Regions from separate parts of the Evansella sp. AB-rgal1 genome, predicted to be linked through region 1. Evidence: riboswitches for the same ligand, from Rfam matches in the RefSeq annotation. Region 1 holds a riboswitch; each other region holds the start of a gene.
What was found. Region 1 has a riboswitch for thiamine pyrophosphate ahead of ACERII_RS14775 (thiazole synthase). Riboswitches for the same ligand answer to the same signal wherever they lie in the genome.

Region 1 (4,258 bases):
ATTTCTGCACCAGTTAGATTAAAATAAGCTAACATTTCCTTAATACCGGAGGCCTTATTCACGTTTGCCACCATAACCTCTACATTATGTTGAGAGGAAGTAGAGGTAGTAAAAGGTATTTCTTGTTTTATCTTATCAAGATCATTTTTCCAGTTATTAATTTTTTCTTTCGTTCTTGCAAAAAAGTAAAACTTCGAAAATGTTGTTCCTTCGATTGTATTCGTCCAAGCAATTTCTTCCTTCATTGCTTGTTTTCGTGAAAGCCATTCATTAATTCCGACACCATCTGGTTTTGGATCACTAATTTCATCTTCCATAAAGCTTTTATCTCGTTTTAAAGTAATTCGATCACTTCCGTATGGAAAGAGCTCATAATAAACATTATTTTCTCCAGCCTTTTCAACAATTCTCTCTACCAATTTACGGGAAAGTGAATGCTCGAATACTACTTTTTTCTCGACATATCCAGCCATTCCGTTGGACGTAATATATCCATCTACTTGAAAACCAGATGGTACGACTCCTTCAATTTCATCGAAAGATCTACCTGTTGCGATGAAAACTAAGAATCCTTTTTTCCGTAATTGATCAATAATTTCTTTCGTATGTATGCTTACTTTATTGTAATGATTTAATATGGTACCGTCCATATCTAAAAAAATTGCTTTAGGTTTAAATTCCACTGAGAAGCCTCCTATTATGATAAAACTTACTCAATAAGTATACACGTCTCTAAATAATGTCTCAATTGAAGAAACTGCGAGAAGGTCCTTACATATATATCCATTCGTTCTAAATTGTTCACAAGAGTTCATTAGTTTGTTATCATGAGAGTTGTAAGTTTGATAATTTCATATTTTTTATGCTAGGGGTGCCATAAATATGGCTGAGAGGAAAATCCGACCCTTTGAACCTGACTTGGTTAGCACCAACGTAGGGAAGCGACTTGAATACATTAACTTGTTCATCAAGCTCGCCCCTCACTGGCGAGCTTTTTTAGTACGTTTGAGGGATTGGGTAGTGACGACTGTAAAACAATTTCAACAAAGTAGTAGTACTAGTTAGACTTTCTTAACACTGGTAAGCTTATTTTCATGGTGAACCTAAATTCAGAACGGAGGAGTAAATATGAAAGACGTATTAACTATCGGAGGGAAAGAGTTACATAATAGATTGTTTGTAGGGACAGGAAAATTTGCCGACCATAAACAAATGGGAGAAGCGATCACTGCTTCCGAATCACAAGTTGTAACAGTAGCATTACGAAGAGTCAACATGGAAGCTAAGGAAGAGGATATTTTAACAGATATTCCTGATCACATTACCCTAATGCCAAACACGTCTGGAGCAAGAACCGCAGAAGAAGCTATTCGTATTGCAAGATTAGCAAAAGCTGTTGGGATGGGAAATTGGATAAAAATTGAGGTTATCTCTGACCACAAATATCTACTACCTGACAATGAAGAAACGACGAAAGCAACAGAAGTTTTAGCAAAAGAAGGGTTCGTAGTTTTACCATACATGAGTCCTGACTTAATGGCAGCAAAACGCATGAGAGATGCAGGAGCGGCGGCAATTATGCCATTAGGTGCTCCAATTGGGTCAAATAAAGGAATTCGTATGAAGGAAATGATTCAGATCATGATTGATGAAATGGATCTACCTATCGTTGTAGATGCAGGTATCGGGAAACCTTCAGAAGCTGCGGAAGCAATGGAAATGGGAGCAGATGCTGTCTTAGTTAACACAGCAATCGCTACAGCGGCAGACCCCGTTCAGATGGCAAGAGCCTTTGATTTAGCTGTAAAAGCAGGGCGAATTGGCTACCTATCAGGATTAGGGCCTGTTTCCATGAAAGCACATGCATCATCTCCATTAACAGGGTTCTTGGGATAGGATTATCTTGTAGAGAACCTTTAGGTATATATGAAAGTGAAAATTGCGCCATGTATGATGAAAATACCTCTGGAAAAATAGGAGTTAGTACTCTTAACTATATATGCAATGAGCGTAAGTCAGCGAGACTCCAGTGGGAAGCAGAGTAGAGGCGAGACTTCGGAGCACGGAGTAGTGTAGAAGACTCGGCAGCTCCCCTAGGAAAGCGAATGGGCTGAAACGAAGGAATACAAACCAACAAAGTTAGTATTTCTAGATATTCTGATACACGCTTTTTTCAGGGTAGATTTAAAAAAGAATGTAATAACTTTGAAAATGAGAAAGACCATACAGCCAACGAAAAGGTGGTATACAATGAGTTTTTACGAAAAGTTTGTTGAAATAAAAGATTTACCATTTGATGAAATGTTTCAATCCGTGACAGGGAAAGATGTAGAACGAGTTTTAGGAAAAGAACGATTATCGGAAGAAGATTACTTTGTGCTACTATCACCAGCAGCGGAAAACTATTTAGAAGATATGGCACAAAAGGCACACCAATTAACGGTACAGCACTTCGGGAGAACGATGCAGCTATACCTTCCGTTGTATTTATCGGATTACTGTGTGAACATTTGTAAATATTGTAGCTTTAGTTTAAATAATGATTTCCCACGCCGCCGTTTATCGATGGAAGAGGTAGAACGGGAAGCGAAGGTTATCGCTAGCATGGGAATTAAGCACATTATTTTATTATCAGGAGAATCCAAGCAACATTCTTCTGTTGATTATTTAAAAGAAAGCTTGCAAGTGTTACGAAAATACTTTTCTTCTATCGCAGTAGAAATACAGCCGTTAGATCAAGAGGAGTATGAAGAATTGTTTAAGCACGGTGTCGATGGAGTTACGGTGTATCAAGAAGTATATAACGAAGAGATTTACCGTGATATCCATGTGAAGGGACCGAAAAGAGATTTTCGCTACCGCTTAGATACTCCTGAGCGAGGAGCAAAAGCAGGTCTTCGTTCGTTGAACATTGGTACATTACTAGGAATGGACGAATGGAGAAAAGAAAGCTATATTACTGGTCTTCATGCAAATTACTTACAACAGAAATTTTTAGAGGCGGAAGTAGGGGTATCGTTCCCACGTATGCGTCCTCATGCAGGAAGCTTCCAGCCGAAAGTAATCGTTTCTGATAAAAATCTTGTTCAAGCGATGCTAGCAGTTCGACTGTTTTTACCGAGATCAGGTATTAATATCTCTACAAGAGAAACGCCTGAATTCAGAGACTCGTTACTTCCGTTAGGAGTAACAAAAATGTCTGCGGCTTCATCTACAGTTGTAGGTGGTTACTCAGAGCCAGATGTAACGCAAAGTCAATTTGAGATTTCAGATGATAGATCAGTAGAAGAAATAAAAGAATTACTTAAATCAAGGGGTTATCAGCCAGTATTGAAAGACTGGGAGCTAGTCTGACACAAATTTGCCACGGACCTGGTCCCGGAACAAAGTTTCGGGGACCAGGTCCTGGAAGGTTTTGGGTCCTGGAAGGTTTTGTGAACTTTTGAAATGAGGTTGGTGTGCGGATATGGCTAATACAAAAAAATGGGAATTTCACCTTATCTCGAATGGAAAGCTCTCATTAGAGGAGTTTGCCATAAAGGCAGGGATGTTAGAGCCGTATGTTAGATATTTTCATTTGCGAGAAAAGCAACTGACTGCTAACCAACTTGCAAATGGTATAGAACTGCTTCTCCGTGAAGGGGTTCCTAAGTCCAAAATAATGGTGAATGATCGTGTAGATGTTGCAGCTGCCTTTCAGGTTGCGGGAACGCAATTAGCGTACCACAGCCTTTCCGTGGAGAGAGTGAAACAAACTTTTCCTACCCTAAAAGTTGGGACATCTGTCCATTCTGTAGAAGAAGCGAAGATAGCTGAAGCAAACGGTGCTGATTATTTGCTATATGGACATATTTTTCCATCAAAATCAAAGCCAAACTTAGAACCAAAAGGTACATCACAACTGAAGCAATTAACAGAACTAATCACGATCCCTGTCATTGCTATCGGCGGAATCACACCAGAAAATATAAAAGACACATTAGAAGCAGGCGCGAAAGGTGTCGCAGTAATGTCAGGGATACTCGAAGCGAAAGATCCAGTAACTATGATAAAATCTTATATAGAACGGGGGAAATAATGTGGAAGTTCAAGTGAATGGAAAGAAGAGTGAACTCCCTGTATCCGTAAAAACTATTACAGACTTATTAGTTCATTTTGAATTAGATAAACAAGTTGTTATTGTAGAATTAAATGAAAGCATCATTGACAAGCAAGTTCACGAAAAAACAGAAATTCAGGATGGAGATAAAATTGAACT
Region 2 (4,258 bases), on a different contig from region 1:
TCAAATGAAACTTCAACAAGGAATTCATAAATCAAGAAATTTTAATCCGTTCTATTGGACAGCATTGGCTTCTGCTGCAGCTATTTTTCTTATATTAAGCATATCTTTTCTAAATGGTTCCCTTTTAGGTCCAGAAAACGAGCTGGCTGGACAGAGTTCTGATAGTGAAGGTGAAGAATTATCTGTAGACCTGTCTGACATTGCAAAAATGAATATAGGTGCTGAAATGCCTAGACTTTTATATGCTGATGATAAAATAGCGGTGATGAATGGGACATTTGGAGTCATTGTATATAATATGCATGATTCATTGGTTACGAATCGGATTTCGTATGAACATATGAAGTCGTATGACATCTCCATGATGGTAGCAGCTGTTTCTCAAGATGGTACAACAATCTATATTGGAAATGATGATATGTCTTTTTCTAACGAAATTCCATTTACCCACCAATACAATATTAGTACTAGAACCATCAAGGAAAACTCGGAACAGCCTTCAGAGTTTTTTATGCCAATTAATATTGAACCACCTGGTATTAATGAGGAGTACGATAAGTATTTCGATTTACAATATCTTTTGGATAATAAAATTGTAGAAGTGGATAATTCTTTTATTTATTTACGTTCCATAGATTGGAATATGAAAAACTTACAAATTGTTATTTGTCAGTATGAAGATGGAGAAAGTATAGTTTTTGATGTGTTTAAATGAGAAAATGGAACAAAGAGGAGAAGGGGTTTGTTAAACTAACGGATGCATGGGTTAGTTTTAACAGTACAGTTAAATTGAATCCAAGATCACAACTCCATTTTATTTAAGAAGCCATAGTATTCTAGAAAAGAAGAGAATTAATAATCCTTTGTTAATAAACACCGGTGTGTAAAGATATCTTTACTATTTTCAGGAGGTGGATGATGTTTGAAGGTGATAAACCATTGGGCACTTTTACCTAAGGATGACATAAAAGCAGAAATTACGGTTGAAGAGGATGCAGCAACAATCTAAGTTGACATGTAAGTGTGACATGATAAGATGGATATGATTCATTAACTTTATATAACTAAATGTTAACCACTAGGGGGGCCTTATTAGGCTGAGATGAGAGCGTCGCTTTCAAACCCTTTGAACCTGAACTAACTAATATTAGCGTAGGGAAGTGGACATCATAAAAGCTATTTAGTTTCTTCCGTATTATCTAGTTAAAATTGATGGCCGCTTTCTATTTGAGAGCGGTCTTTTTCTGTTTAATGAAGGAACAGAGGGAAAGGTACTATGTTTCAGTAAAGAATTGACACAAAGACCCTGTTCATGTTCCACAAATCATTAGTATTGGGGTGTCACATATGTTAGAGGATTATTTAGCATTAAAACAAGAGTTGAGTACTTTTATCTCACAGCCCACTTCCACGGAGGAGGCCTTTAATGAGATGGCATTAAAAGTATTTCAGTTTCAATATGAACATAATCAGCCCTTCCGTAAATTTTGTAGGAAACGGCGTGTTTCCCCGAGAAAAGTGAAGCACTATACGGAAATACCACCTGTTCCTATCGATGCTTTCAAACTAACAACATTATCTTGTCATCCAATAGAAGAAGCGAAAGCACTGTTTATGACAAGTGGAACAACAAACCCAGAGAAACGGGGAAAAAACTATCATCGTGATTTAGAAATCTATGATTTATCGATGAAGACGCATTTTAAATCTCATATTATTCCTGATATGGATAAAATGAAAATGTTCGTTCTTTTTCCTACAGAAGAGGAGATGCCAAACTCATCGTTAGCACACTATTTACATATTGCGATAAATACATTTGGTACAGAAGACAGTCAATATGCTTTTTCAAAAGAAGGTTTTGAAATAGATAGCTTCATAGAGGAGCTGCAAAAACAGCAAGAGCCAATTCTTCTGATAGGTGCAACATTCTCTTTCATTCATTTATTAGATGAATGCAAAGAAAGAGGGATCCGATTTAACCTTCCTACTCATAGTCGCATCATGGATACAGGTGGTTCCAAAGGACGATCACGGGAAATGACTCCAGAAGTATTTAGACAAGAAATGAGTGAATTGTTCTCCATTCCACCGGAACTATGCGTCAATATGTACGGAATGACAGAATTAAGCTCACAGATTTATGATCGAAATCTTTTGGATTTTTATAAGGATCATCCAATAAGTACACGGAAACAAACACCACATTGGGTTAAAACAGTCATCATGGATTTGGAAAAAATGGAGGAAAAAGCTCCAGGTGAAAAGGGAATAATTGTTCATTACGATTTAGCAAATATTAATTCGGTGATGGCAATTCTCACAGAGGATATGGGAGTTCAAGAGGAAGATGGCTTTTATTTATTAGGTAGAGCGAAAGGCGCAGAAGCAAAAGGCTGTTCCTTAGCTGTAGAGCAATTTATAGCCTCCTCTAAGAACTCTGAAGGTGAATCCTAACATGTATAGATGTTATTTTATTCCGAATCAATGTAAGGATCTCTTTGAAGCTGCCACATTTAAAACGCTAGTTTTTGAAAATCATGGAGAAAAAGTAGAATTAGAAGTCCCTGAATTAACACCAGAAATGGTATCACATGTTATTGAAACGATAAAAAATCAGCAGCAAAACTATTTAAGAACGCTTAAAACCAATGATGTCATTGAAGTCATGGACCAAGCAGTGCAAAAATGGTTGAACCCTCAATACGAGTTGCGTCAACTAGCAGAACAAATGCTGCCTGTAATCACGGGATACGATAAAGAAATGGTTCGTTTATATATTAGTCGTTATTTTAGACAATTTCGTAAAGAAAAATTACAGCGAATGATTGATGAGGATTTTCCTAACCCCCTTATACTAGATGAATTTCGTCCACGTAAATCAGGGGGATTATATAGAGCGTATGGTCCAGAGTTAATTACTCATATTTTTTCAGGGAATGTTCCAGCTTTACCGCTCTGGAGTTTAACTGCTGGCGTTTTATTAAAGTCTGCAACCTTTGGAAAGGTCTCGTCATCAGAGCCGTTATTTTCCGTTCTCTTTGCCAAAACGTTGCGGGAAATAGATCCTCAACTTGCAGAAACGATAGCGATAGTATCGTGGAAGGGGGGAGAGGTTGACTTAGAAAAACTTAGTTTTTCTCAGTCTAATGCTGTTATTGCATATGGAGGAAAAGAGGCCATCGACCAGATAAAAGAAAAAGTACCTTCCCATGTTTCCTTCCATGCTCATGGTCATAAAGTGAGCTTTGGAATGCTCACAAAGGAGTGTTTAGCAGCGACGAAGGTTTGGCGGACAGCAAAATTAGCTGCACATGATGTGTCCTGGTTTGACCAACAAGGATGTTTGTCACCGCATGTATTTTTCGTGGAACGTGGCGGCAAATACGGGCCCCGAGAATTTGCAGAAATGCTGGCAAATGAAATGGAAAACTTTCAGAGTATTCACCCGAGGGCCGCATTATCGGAGGAAGAACAGCACGCTATCGTGAGCCAAAGATCCAGTCTGGAATTTGAAAGCTTTGAGTCGAAAACGATGAATCTTATTAAAAGTGACGGTAATACGGTATGGACGGTTGTCTACCGTGAGCTGAAAACAAATAATAGGGAAGAACTCTTTCCTTTTTCACCATTGAACCGCTTTATTACGGTGATACCGGTGGACAATATTTTAGAAATAAAACAGTATATAAGGGGAATCGTTGGCTATATACAAAGTGTAGGGGTTGGATGTTCACCACAACGTCTTACCTCGATCATTTCCATGTTAGGAGATGCGGGAGTCAACCGAATATGTGCAGTAGGTTCCATGCCCCATCCACAACCAGGCTGGCACCACGATGGAAGATTCCATTTAGCCGATCTTGTACGTTTTTGTGATGTAGAGTCTTCCCTTGAAGACCAGATGGATGAATTTGATCCTTATCGAGACTAAGAGGTGAGACGAAATGACAATAATAATAGATTGCAAGAATGTAGGTATTACTTTTGATAAGGCCCCGATTCTAGCGAATGTGGACCTACAGATTCTAGATGGGGAGTTTGTTAGCATTATTGGGAAAAGCGGTAGTGGAAAAAGTACATTACTGCAAGTGGTCGGTGGCTTGCTTACGCCTACAGAAGGTAAAGTCACTATTGGTGAGAAGGTTATTACGGAGCCGATGGATGAGATTACGTATGTTTTTCAAAAACCAGTTCTCTTAGAATGGCGTAATGTCCTTGAAAATGTGCTCATGCCGTTAGAGCTTAAACATAAACG
Region 3 (4,258 bases), on a different contig from region 1:
GTGACTAGAAATTACAGAACAATTCAGTAGTCATTTTACGTTACATTTTTAATGTTTGCGATAGGTAACTTAACCCGTTACACAACGTCACACTCTCTTTTTTTCAAATCAATAGGCATCTCGCACCTTGAGGAAACTAAACATATATGAAAAATCAGCTCTCCTTTATTAAATAACGAAAGAGCACGAAACATATTGTTCGTGCTCTCACGCTGTGTGTGTATACCTGAGCTAATTGTTATTGTTACTCATGTTTTTCCCATAATAAATCTCGTCCATCTCAAGCTGTAGACGTTCTGTTATCTTGTTAATTTCATCATCCTCTAACTGATCTTTTTTCTTACCAAAAAGATAATTATTTAGATCAAAATCCTTCAACTTACATTTTGTATGAAAAATGTTTTCTTGATAAATGTTCACATCGATCATGTCGAACAATTGTTTCACTTCGTCGGGAATATAGTTTTGAATGGAGCTAATATCGTGATCAATAAATAACTTATGACCATTAATATCACGTGTAAAACCACGAACACGATAGTCCATCGTCATAATATCCGTATCAAAGGAATGGATTAAATAGTTAAGCGCTTTTAACGGAGAAATTTCTCCGCAAGTGGCAACATCAATATCTGCACGGAACGTACTAATGCCTTCGCTCGGATGATATTCAGGGTATGTATGAACAGTAATATGACTCTTATCTAAGCTCATGGTCACCGCTTCCGGTAAAGGACCTGGTGATTCCTCGAAACGCTCCGAAGGAACCTCCACAACGGGTCCTTCGGAAACTAACATAGTCACACTTGCCCCTTGTGGCACATAATCCTGCTTTGCCACATTTAGGACGTGTGCCCCAATAATATCCGCCACATTTTTCAGTATGTTTGTTAAACGATCGGCATTATACTGCTCATCAATATAAGCGATATAAGCTTCTCGATCTTTTTTCGTTTCTGTATAACAAATATCATACATATTAAAGCTGAGTGACTTCGTCAGGTTATTGAATTCATGTAATTGTACACGTTGCTCCGGTGTTAATGACAATGTGAATTTCCCCTTTACAACTTTTTATGATAAGCATAGTTACAGATAGTTCTCTGTTGTCCTACTTCTATTTATGTATGATACCCAATCATTTCCGGAAAAAAACAAGAATTGATATCGAAACTGATAACCATCTGGAATTTTAATATACTATTTGGAAGGTCTGCTAAAATATGGTTTAAATCAGTTAGTTAGTTTACATAATATTAATTATGAAAACTAAATATCTGATATTAATTTAAGAATATTAAAAAAATGGTTGAAATTATTTCTGGATCATGTATACTGAAATGGAAATGAATAGCAATAACTAGGGGGGTCCAATGAGTTGGGCTGAGAAAGAAACGCTACGAGGTTTCTTGACCCTTCGGACCTGATCTGGTTCATACCAGCGTGGGGAAGTTAGAATATGTAGTGTTTTTACATACACTTCGATCATATAAGCCGGGTCCAGCCTTATTTTTAAGGTTAGTTCCGGCTTTTTCTTATGATCATTTGAATGTCATCCCCTGCTGTGTTCTAGATCTCGTCCTTTTCACTACACAAAAAAAGGAGAGATTTTTTTATGTCCACATCATCACTTAACGAAGCAAACATTTCCATCATGTCTAGTTTTACCGGAAGCAAAAAGGTTTACGTTCAAGGCTCAAGATCAGATTTACAAGTACCAATGAGAGAAATAGCACTATCCCCTACAACAGGTAATTTTGGAGAAGAAGAAAATGCACCTGTTCGTGTATATGACACAAGCGGCCCTTACACAGATCCTGCATACAACATCAATATTCATGAAGGACTTCCCCCTCTTCGTCAGCAGTGGATTGAAGAGAGAAATGATGTTGAAGCATATGATGGTCGTGAGATTATGCCGGAAGACAATGGATATAAAGATCAACAAGATCCAAGAGCGAACCACAACGTTTTTCCAGGATTAAAACGGAAACCATTACGTGCGAAATCAGGACAAAACGTCACACAGCTGTATTATGCAAAAAAAGGAATCGTCACTCCTGAAATGGAGTTTATCGCAATACGCGAAAACTTAGATGCTGAATACGTTCGTGAGGAAGTGGCTAGAGGTCGTGCGATTATCCCCGCGAACATCAATCACCCAGAAATCGAACCAATGATTATCGGACGAAACTTCCATGTGAAAATAAATGCGAATATTGGGAATTCTGCTGTCTCCTCTTCTATTGAGGAAGAAGTAGAAAAAATGACGTGGGCTACTCGCTGGGGTGCAGACACAATCATGGATCTATCAACAGGGAAAAACATACATACAACGAGAGAATGGATTATTCGCAATTCCTCTGTTCCCGTGGGTACAGTGCCCATTTATCAAGCACTAGAAAAAGTGAATGGTGTAGCGGAAGACCTAACGTGGGAAGTGTATCGTGATACGCTTATTGAACAAGCGGAGCAAGGAGTGGACTATTTCACGATTCACGCTGGCGTTCTCTTACGTTATGTTCCATTAACAGCGAAACGACTAACTGGAATAGTGTCTCGTGGTGGATCTATTATGGCGCAATGGTGTCTATTCCACCATAAAGAAAACTTCTTATATACTCACTTTGAGGAAATCTGTGAAATTATGAAGCAATACGACATCTCCTTCTCTTTAGGAGATGGGTTACGTCCAGGTTCTATTGCAGATGCCAACGATGAAGCGCAATTTGCAGAGCTTGAAACACTTGGAGAGCTAACAAAAATTGCGTGGGAGCATGATGTTCAGGTAATGGTGGAAGGACCTGGTCACGTACCGATGCACTTAATTAAGGAAAACATGGATAAACAATTAGAAATCTGTAAAGAAGCTCCTTTCTATACCCTAGGACCATTAACAACGGATATAGCGCCTGGATATGATCATATTACTTCTGCCATTGGTGCTGCGATGATCGGTTGGTACGGAACGGCGATGCTGTGCTATGTAACACCGAAAGAGCATTTAGGTTTACCAAACAGAGACGATGTTCGTGAAGGCGTAATAACCTACAAAATTGCAGCACACGTAGCGGACCTTGCAAAAGGACATCCAGGGGCTCGTAAACGTGATGACGCACTCTCAAAAGCTCGTTTTGAATTCCGCTGGAGAGATCAATTTAACTTATCGTTAGATCCTGAGCGAGCAATTGAATATCACGATGAAACTCTACCAGCAGAAGGTGCAAAAACAGCCCACTTCTGTTCTATGTGTGGACCAAAGTTTTGCAGCATGAGAATCTCTCAAGATATCCGAAACTACGCTAAGGAAAATGAGCTCGATACAGAGGAAGCAATCGAAAAAGGAATGAAGGAAAAATCAAAAGAGTTTAAGCAAACAGGAGGAAATATATATCAATAATACGAGGAGGTTCTATTCATGAAAGCACAAATGCTGGAAGTGGAAATCAAGGAAGTAAAAGAATATCTTGCTTCTTTGGAAAAACAATTACAGGAACTCCAAGAAAACTGTGATCACCACTTTCAAGAAAACACATACTACGAAACATGTTTGAAGTGTAATAAGGTGAATTCTTTGTATTATTAATTGTTTCCAAAGGGATGGAAAAGCTCATTAGCTTTCCCATCCTTAATCATTTTTAAACGATCGTTTAAATTGCGGGGGCTTGTCATGCGGTTGCTGTTGGTCCATAAATTAATCAACACTAAGAACAAACAAACCAAGTCTTATTCAAATTAAGACTTGGTTCGTACCCTTACACTATTGTTTTCCTATTAAATTACTCATCCTCGACAATGTATATATTGCCATCTTCGCTATAAGAAACATTTACGTTACTTGGAACTTTCACAAAGAGAATAGTATCCCCAAAATGTGTTGTACTTGTCTCATGGTTATCATCCATCATACTCCCACCTGTGAACTGATTTATGGTAAACTCTCGGTCGAATTTAGCAAAGCTAATTTCTACTCTGTCTGGGTCAGTGATAAGTAGGCTATTATTTGCTTGACGAACAGTTGGTGGTTGTAATAGCTCCGTATATTCTATACCGCTCTGAAATGCTCTTGTTGTGTAAAAAGAAACATCAATCGTTTCATCGCTTGTTTCTTTTTGCTGAACTCGCACCAAATGATAACTACTCGTAAATATTTCTAGTTCTTCGTCTGAATATGGAAAGGACCACTCCCCCAGTTTTACTACTTTGTCACTTTCGTCCAACTCTTTTGGATCTTGAATATTATAGAATTCGTTAACAT
Region 4 (4,258 bases), on a different contig from region 1:
ATAATGCTTCATCTACGTCATGAGTTATGAAGAGAACGGTAGATTTATATTTTTCCCATTGGTTTAGAAGCCATTCCTGCATGTTTAAACGAGTAATTGCATCTAGAGAACTAAACGGTTCATCCAGCAAAAGTACATTAGACCCACTTAGTACGGTTCGCAAAAAGGATACTCGTTGTCTCATACCGCCAGATAAGTCACTTGGATATTTGTTTTCTACCCCGGTTAAACCGAACTCATCAAGGAGTTGTCGCACCTGAGTTTGTGCCTCTTTTTTCGGAATTCCTTTTATCTCTAACGGCAGAGCGGCATTATCCATAATTGTTCGCCATGGCATAAGTAGATCTTGTTGCGGCATATATCCAACTTTTCCGAGACGTTTTTCTTCGTTTTCACCGTTTAATAAAATACTTCCAATAGTTGGTTGCATAAGACCTGTCACTAATTTAAAGAGAGTCGTCTTTCCTGAACCACTAGGTCCAATAATGCATACAAACTCTCCTGTATTCACTTGGAAATCAAGGTTATCGAAAATAACCTTTTCATCCGATCCTTTTGAAGGTGGATAGGTAAAGCTAATTTTTTCGAATTGTAATGCTGGCTTACTCATTGATTGGCCACATTTCCTCGTTGTAAGACATATCCCAGAACATATACTCAAAACGAGTGGTATTTAAGAAAATTTCTTCGAGTTTCTCAAGCTCCGCATCTGACTTTCCTTCTGTAAGTTCATCTAGTAGATTGATACACCATTTCGCGAGGTCGCCAAACTCGTTAGAACTGTACATTTGGATCCATTCTCCATAAAATTCATGATCACTTGCTCCAGGTACTTCATTTAACTCTTTCCCGATCTCCCAATAGCTCCACATGCAAGGTAGAAGTGCTGCAACAAGCTCCGCAAGTGTACCGTTTTGCCCAACGTGAAGCATGTAATGAGTATACGCAAGAGTCGTTGGAGAAGGATCTGCCTTTTCAAACTCTTCTTCTGAAATCCCAAACTTCTTTCCATATTCACGGTGTAACGACATTTCTTCATTTAATGTAGAATCTAATAAGTTAGCAAACTTCCCCATCGTCTCCACATCTGTTGCCTTAACCGCACCAATAGCAAACAGCTTTGCATAATCAATTAAATACAAATAATCCTGCACCATAAAGAAACGAAACTTCTCTTTATCCAGCGTACCATCCCCAATCCCCCTAACAAACGGATGAGCATGATTCTGTCTCCAAATCGGCTGCAACTTATCATATAAACGCTCACTAAACTTCATAGTCATAACGAAACACCCCTCTAATAAAATCTAAGTTTGATATATCACTCACAAACCTTTCACAAACCTTTCACCGGTCAACCATTCACCGGTCTGGTCCCCGAACTTTTGTTCCGGGACCAGACCCCCGACAATTTTGTGAACATATCCAAATTGTTCACAAATTCGTACGGTCCCAGGTCCCTGAACTTTTTGTGACAATACAAAACACACTGTATTTTCTTATTTCTTTGTATTAGCCCACTCATAAATAAACGTTAATAGCACTTTCGTATATTCCACTAGCTGTTTAATAGAAACTTGCTCATTCACTGCATGGGCATTTTGCAAATCGCCAGGACCGTATATAACTGTAGGAATACCTTCTGCACCAAGCCAACCACCGTCGGTAACAGTTGGGGAAACATCCACTACCGCTTCAGAACCTACGATACCTTGGTGCTTCTTAGCCAACAACTGAACTCCTTCATTTGCAGGATCCACCGCTAGTGAAGGGAATATCTCTCCACGATCCTCAATCATGGAAGTTCCACCCCATTCAAACCTAGGTAAATTGTCTTTCAACCAAGGATCCCCTTTTGCCACATTCAAAATATGTTCCTCAATCTCTCGACTCACTTCTTCATGATTCTCATTCGGATAAAAATGAACAGTAATCCATAATCGGCACTCATCTGCAATGAAAGCGGCATGACGTCCGCCCTCAATTACAGCAGGATTAATCGTATTTGCTCCAGGTGGACAACCAGGGTAACTCTTTGTCACTGCCCAGTGTCTTTCTAAATCTTGCAAACCTTGAATCACTTTTGTCATCTTTTCAATGGCACTAGCACCAATTAGACCACCACCAGCATGAATCATATTGCGGCGAGTTGCATCGTGAAATGTTCTCTCACTTTTAATCGTAATCCACCCAGTAATAACGCCACCTTGTCCTTGAATATGTAAATCACTCGTGTCTACCACAATCGCAAAATCTGCCTTCGCGCCACCGTTACGCTTACAGCATTGCAACGTTCCTGCTTCCCCGACTTCTTCTCCAATCACTGATTGAAATGAAAGATCACCAGGAAATTTCACTCCTTTCTCTCGAAGTAATCTCAGAGCAAAGAGTGCACCAGCTAAGCCACCTTTCATATCAGCGGCTCCACGACCAATAACATATCCATCACGGACAATTGGAGTGAAAGGGTCTAATTCCCAAGCTTCATCAGGACTTACCTCTGCAACATCAACATGACCATTAATAATGAGACTCTTATAACGCCCACTATCTGTGCCCTTTAAAAACCCCACAACATTGGGATCGTTCGGATACACATCCCACATATCAATCTCAAAACCTAGATGACTCAAATACTCAGCTACAAAGTCCTGTGCTTCTTTCGTGTTCCGAGCAGGTGGAGCAGGAGTTTCATAGGAAATGAGTGTCTTCAGTAACTCAATCATCTCATCCTGCCGAGCGTCCACATCACTAAGGAGTTCCTCTAACAAGTCTTTATTCATTCAATTTCCCCTCCTTCAAAACTGTCACAAAATCGTACAGTCCCAGGTCCCTGAACTTTTTGTGACAACATACAAAAAAGCCACTTCTTGTTGGAAAGAAGCGGCTTTAAACAACCAAATAATACATGATGCAAAGGGAAACAATGGTCTTTCCCTTTACTATGTCTTTACACTTCTTCCCTACGCTAGTGCGAACTAGATCAGGTTATAAGGGTTAAGACGATCGTCTCTCTCAGCTTTATCAAGCACCCCTAGTAGTGGTACATATGAAATTATTTAAGAGTTTTGAAAATTAACAACTCGCTTATAGTTGTATCATACTATGGAAAGTTCTTCAACTACCTATTACATTTTTTCTCTCTAAGACTTTAGAAAGATATCTAGTTAGTTCGAATTAACTGATTTAGAAAATATACCCAAATTTAATACTTTAGGATAATACTCAAAGGGAAACTGCGGTGCTAGTATTGGTGAGAAGATTCTATAAAACGCACGAAGAGGAGGTAAAATATTGTATAAGAAAAGTTGGAAAATACTTAGCATTTGTTTCCTTTCAGTAATCCTCATAATTGGACAACCAGTACTAGCAAACACAGAAGAGGAAGGTCTTATCGTAACAGACATGAACCAATTAACAAAAGAAAACCTTGTAGAAAGTCTCCTTGGTGAAGGAGTAACAGTTACGAACATATCACTTAAAGGAGTAGATGTATCTTCTGGTTTCTTTACAGGTGGAGAGGATATTATCGGTTTTGATCAAGGAATCATACTAAGTACAGGCTCTGTACATAATGTTATTGGTCCCAACACATCGGATACAATAGCATATGAAACAGGCTTACCAGGTGACGAAGATCTTGATAAATTAATTCCTGGCTATAGGACATATGACGCAACTGTACTAGAATTTGACTTCATTCCGGAAAAAGATAGTATATATTTCCAGTATGTGTTTGCATCTGATGAATACAATGAGTATGTAAATTCTTCATTTAATGATGTCTTTGGCTTTTTTATTAATGGGGAAAACGAAGCAAAGCTTCCTGGTACCGACATTGTTGTTTCTATTAATAATGTGAACGGAGGAGAGCCGTATGGAAGTGACAATGCCTCGAATCCTGAGTTTTACCGTAACAATGATATTGAGAGTGGTGCACCACTCAATACGGAGATGGATGGGTTAACAGTAGTCTTGTCTGTTGAGGCACAAGTGAACGCTGGAGAAGTGAACACAATAAAAATGGCAATTGCCGACGCAGGAGATCGAGACTTAGATTCTAATGTTTTTATTAAAGCTGGTAGCTTCACGGACCGCCCAGAAGAACCAGAGCCAGTAGAACCAGAAGTTCCTGAAGAACCTGAGAACCCATTGGAGTTTGGAGATTGTATCACTGATTGTGAACCCGCAGAACTACCAGTAACAATCACGCCTATATGTACAGAAGAGGAAGGGGTTCATGCTTGGGTAATTACAA

Region 2: linked by a shared signal. The riboswitch ahead of ACERII_RS24355 (LuxE/PaaK family acyltransferase) and the one ahead of ACERII_RS14775 (thiazole synthase) in region 1 are both predicted to bind thiamine pyrophosphate.
Region 3: linked by a shared signal. The riboswitch ahead of thiC (phosphomethylpyrimidine synthase ThiC) and the one ahead of ACERII_RS14775 (thiazole synthase) in region 1 are both predicted to bind thiamine pyrophosphate.
Region 4: linked by a shared signal. The riboswitch ahead of ACERII_RS03295 (acetylornithine deacetylase) and the one ahead of ACERII_RS14775 (thiazole synthase) in region 1 are both predicted to bind thiamine pyrophosphate.

Annotation. Positions count from the first base shown of each region.
Region 1 is NZ_JBGUAU010000016.1:79,192-83,449, forward strand. It holds gene ACERII_RS14770 (HAD family hydrolase) at 1-683, opposite strand, end outside; TPP riboswitch at 858-957, shown strand; gene ACERII_RS14775 (thiazole synthase) at 1,129-1,896, shown strand; gene thiH (2-iminoacetate synthase ThiH) at 2,251-3,354, shown strand; gene tenI (thiazole tautomerase TenI) at 3,467-4,078, shown strand; gene thiS (sulfur carrier protein ThiS) at 4,080-4,258, shown strand, end outside.
Region 2 is NZ_JBGUAU010000047.1:9,137-13,394, forward strand. It holds gene ACERII_RS24350 (hypothetical protein) at 1-715, shown strand, start outside; TPP riboswitch at 1,071-1,176, shown strand; gene ACERII_RS24355 (LuxE/PaaK family acyltransferase) at 1,348-2,457, shown strand; gene ACERII_RS24360 (acyl-CoA reductase) at 2,459-3,934, shown strand; gene ACERII_RS24365 (ABC transporter ATP-binding protein) at 3,948-4,258, shown strand, end outside.
Region 3 is NZ_JBGUAU010000006.1:34,393-38,650, forward strand. It holds gene speD (adenosylmethionine decarboxylase) at 232-1,050, opposite strand; TPP riboswitch at 1,353-1,467, shown strand; gene thiC (phosphomethylpyrimidine synthase ThiC) at 1,616-3,400, shown strand; gene ACERII_RS06310 (serine protease) at 3,419-3,586, shown strand; gene ACERII_RS06315 (hypothetical protein) at 3,780-4,258, opposite strand, start outside.
Region 4 is NZ_JBGUAU010000003.1:98,551-102,808, forward strand. It holds gene ACERII_RS03285 (ABC transporter ATP-binding protein) at 1-610, opposite strand, end outside; gene tenA (thiaminase II) at 603-1,277, opposite strand; gene ACERII_RS03295 (acetylornithine deacetylase) at 1,500-2,783, opposite strand; TPP riboswitch at 2,944-3,046, opposite strand; gene ACERII_RS03300 (choice-of-anchor L domain-containing protein) at 3,295-4,258, shown strand, end outside.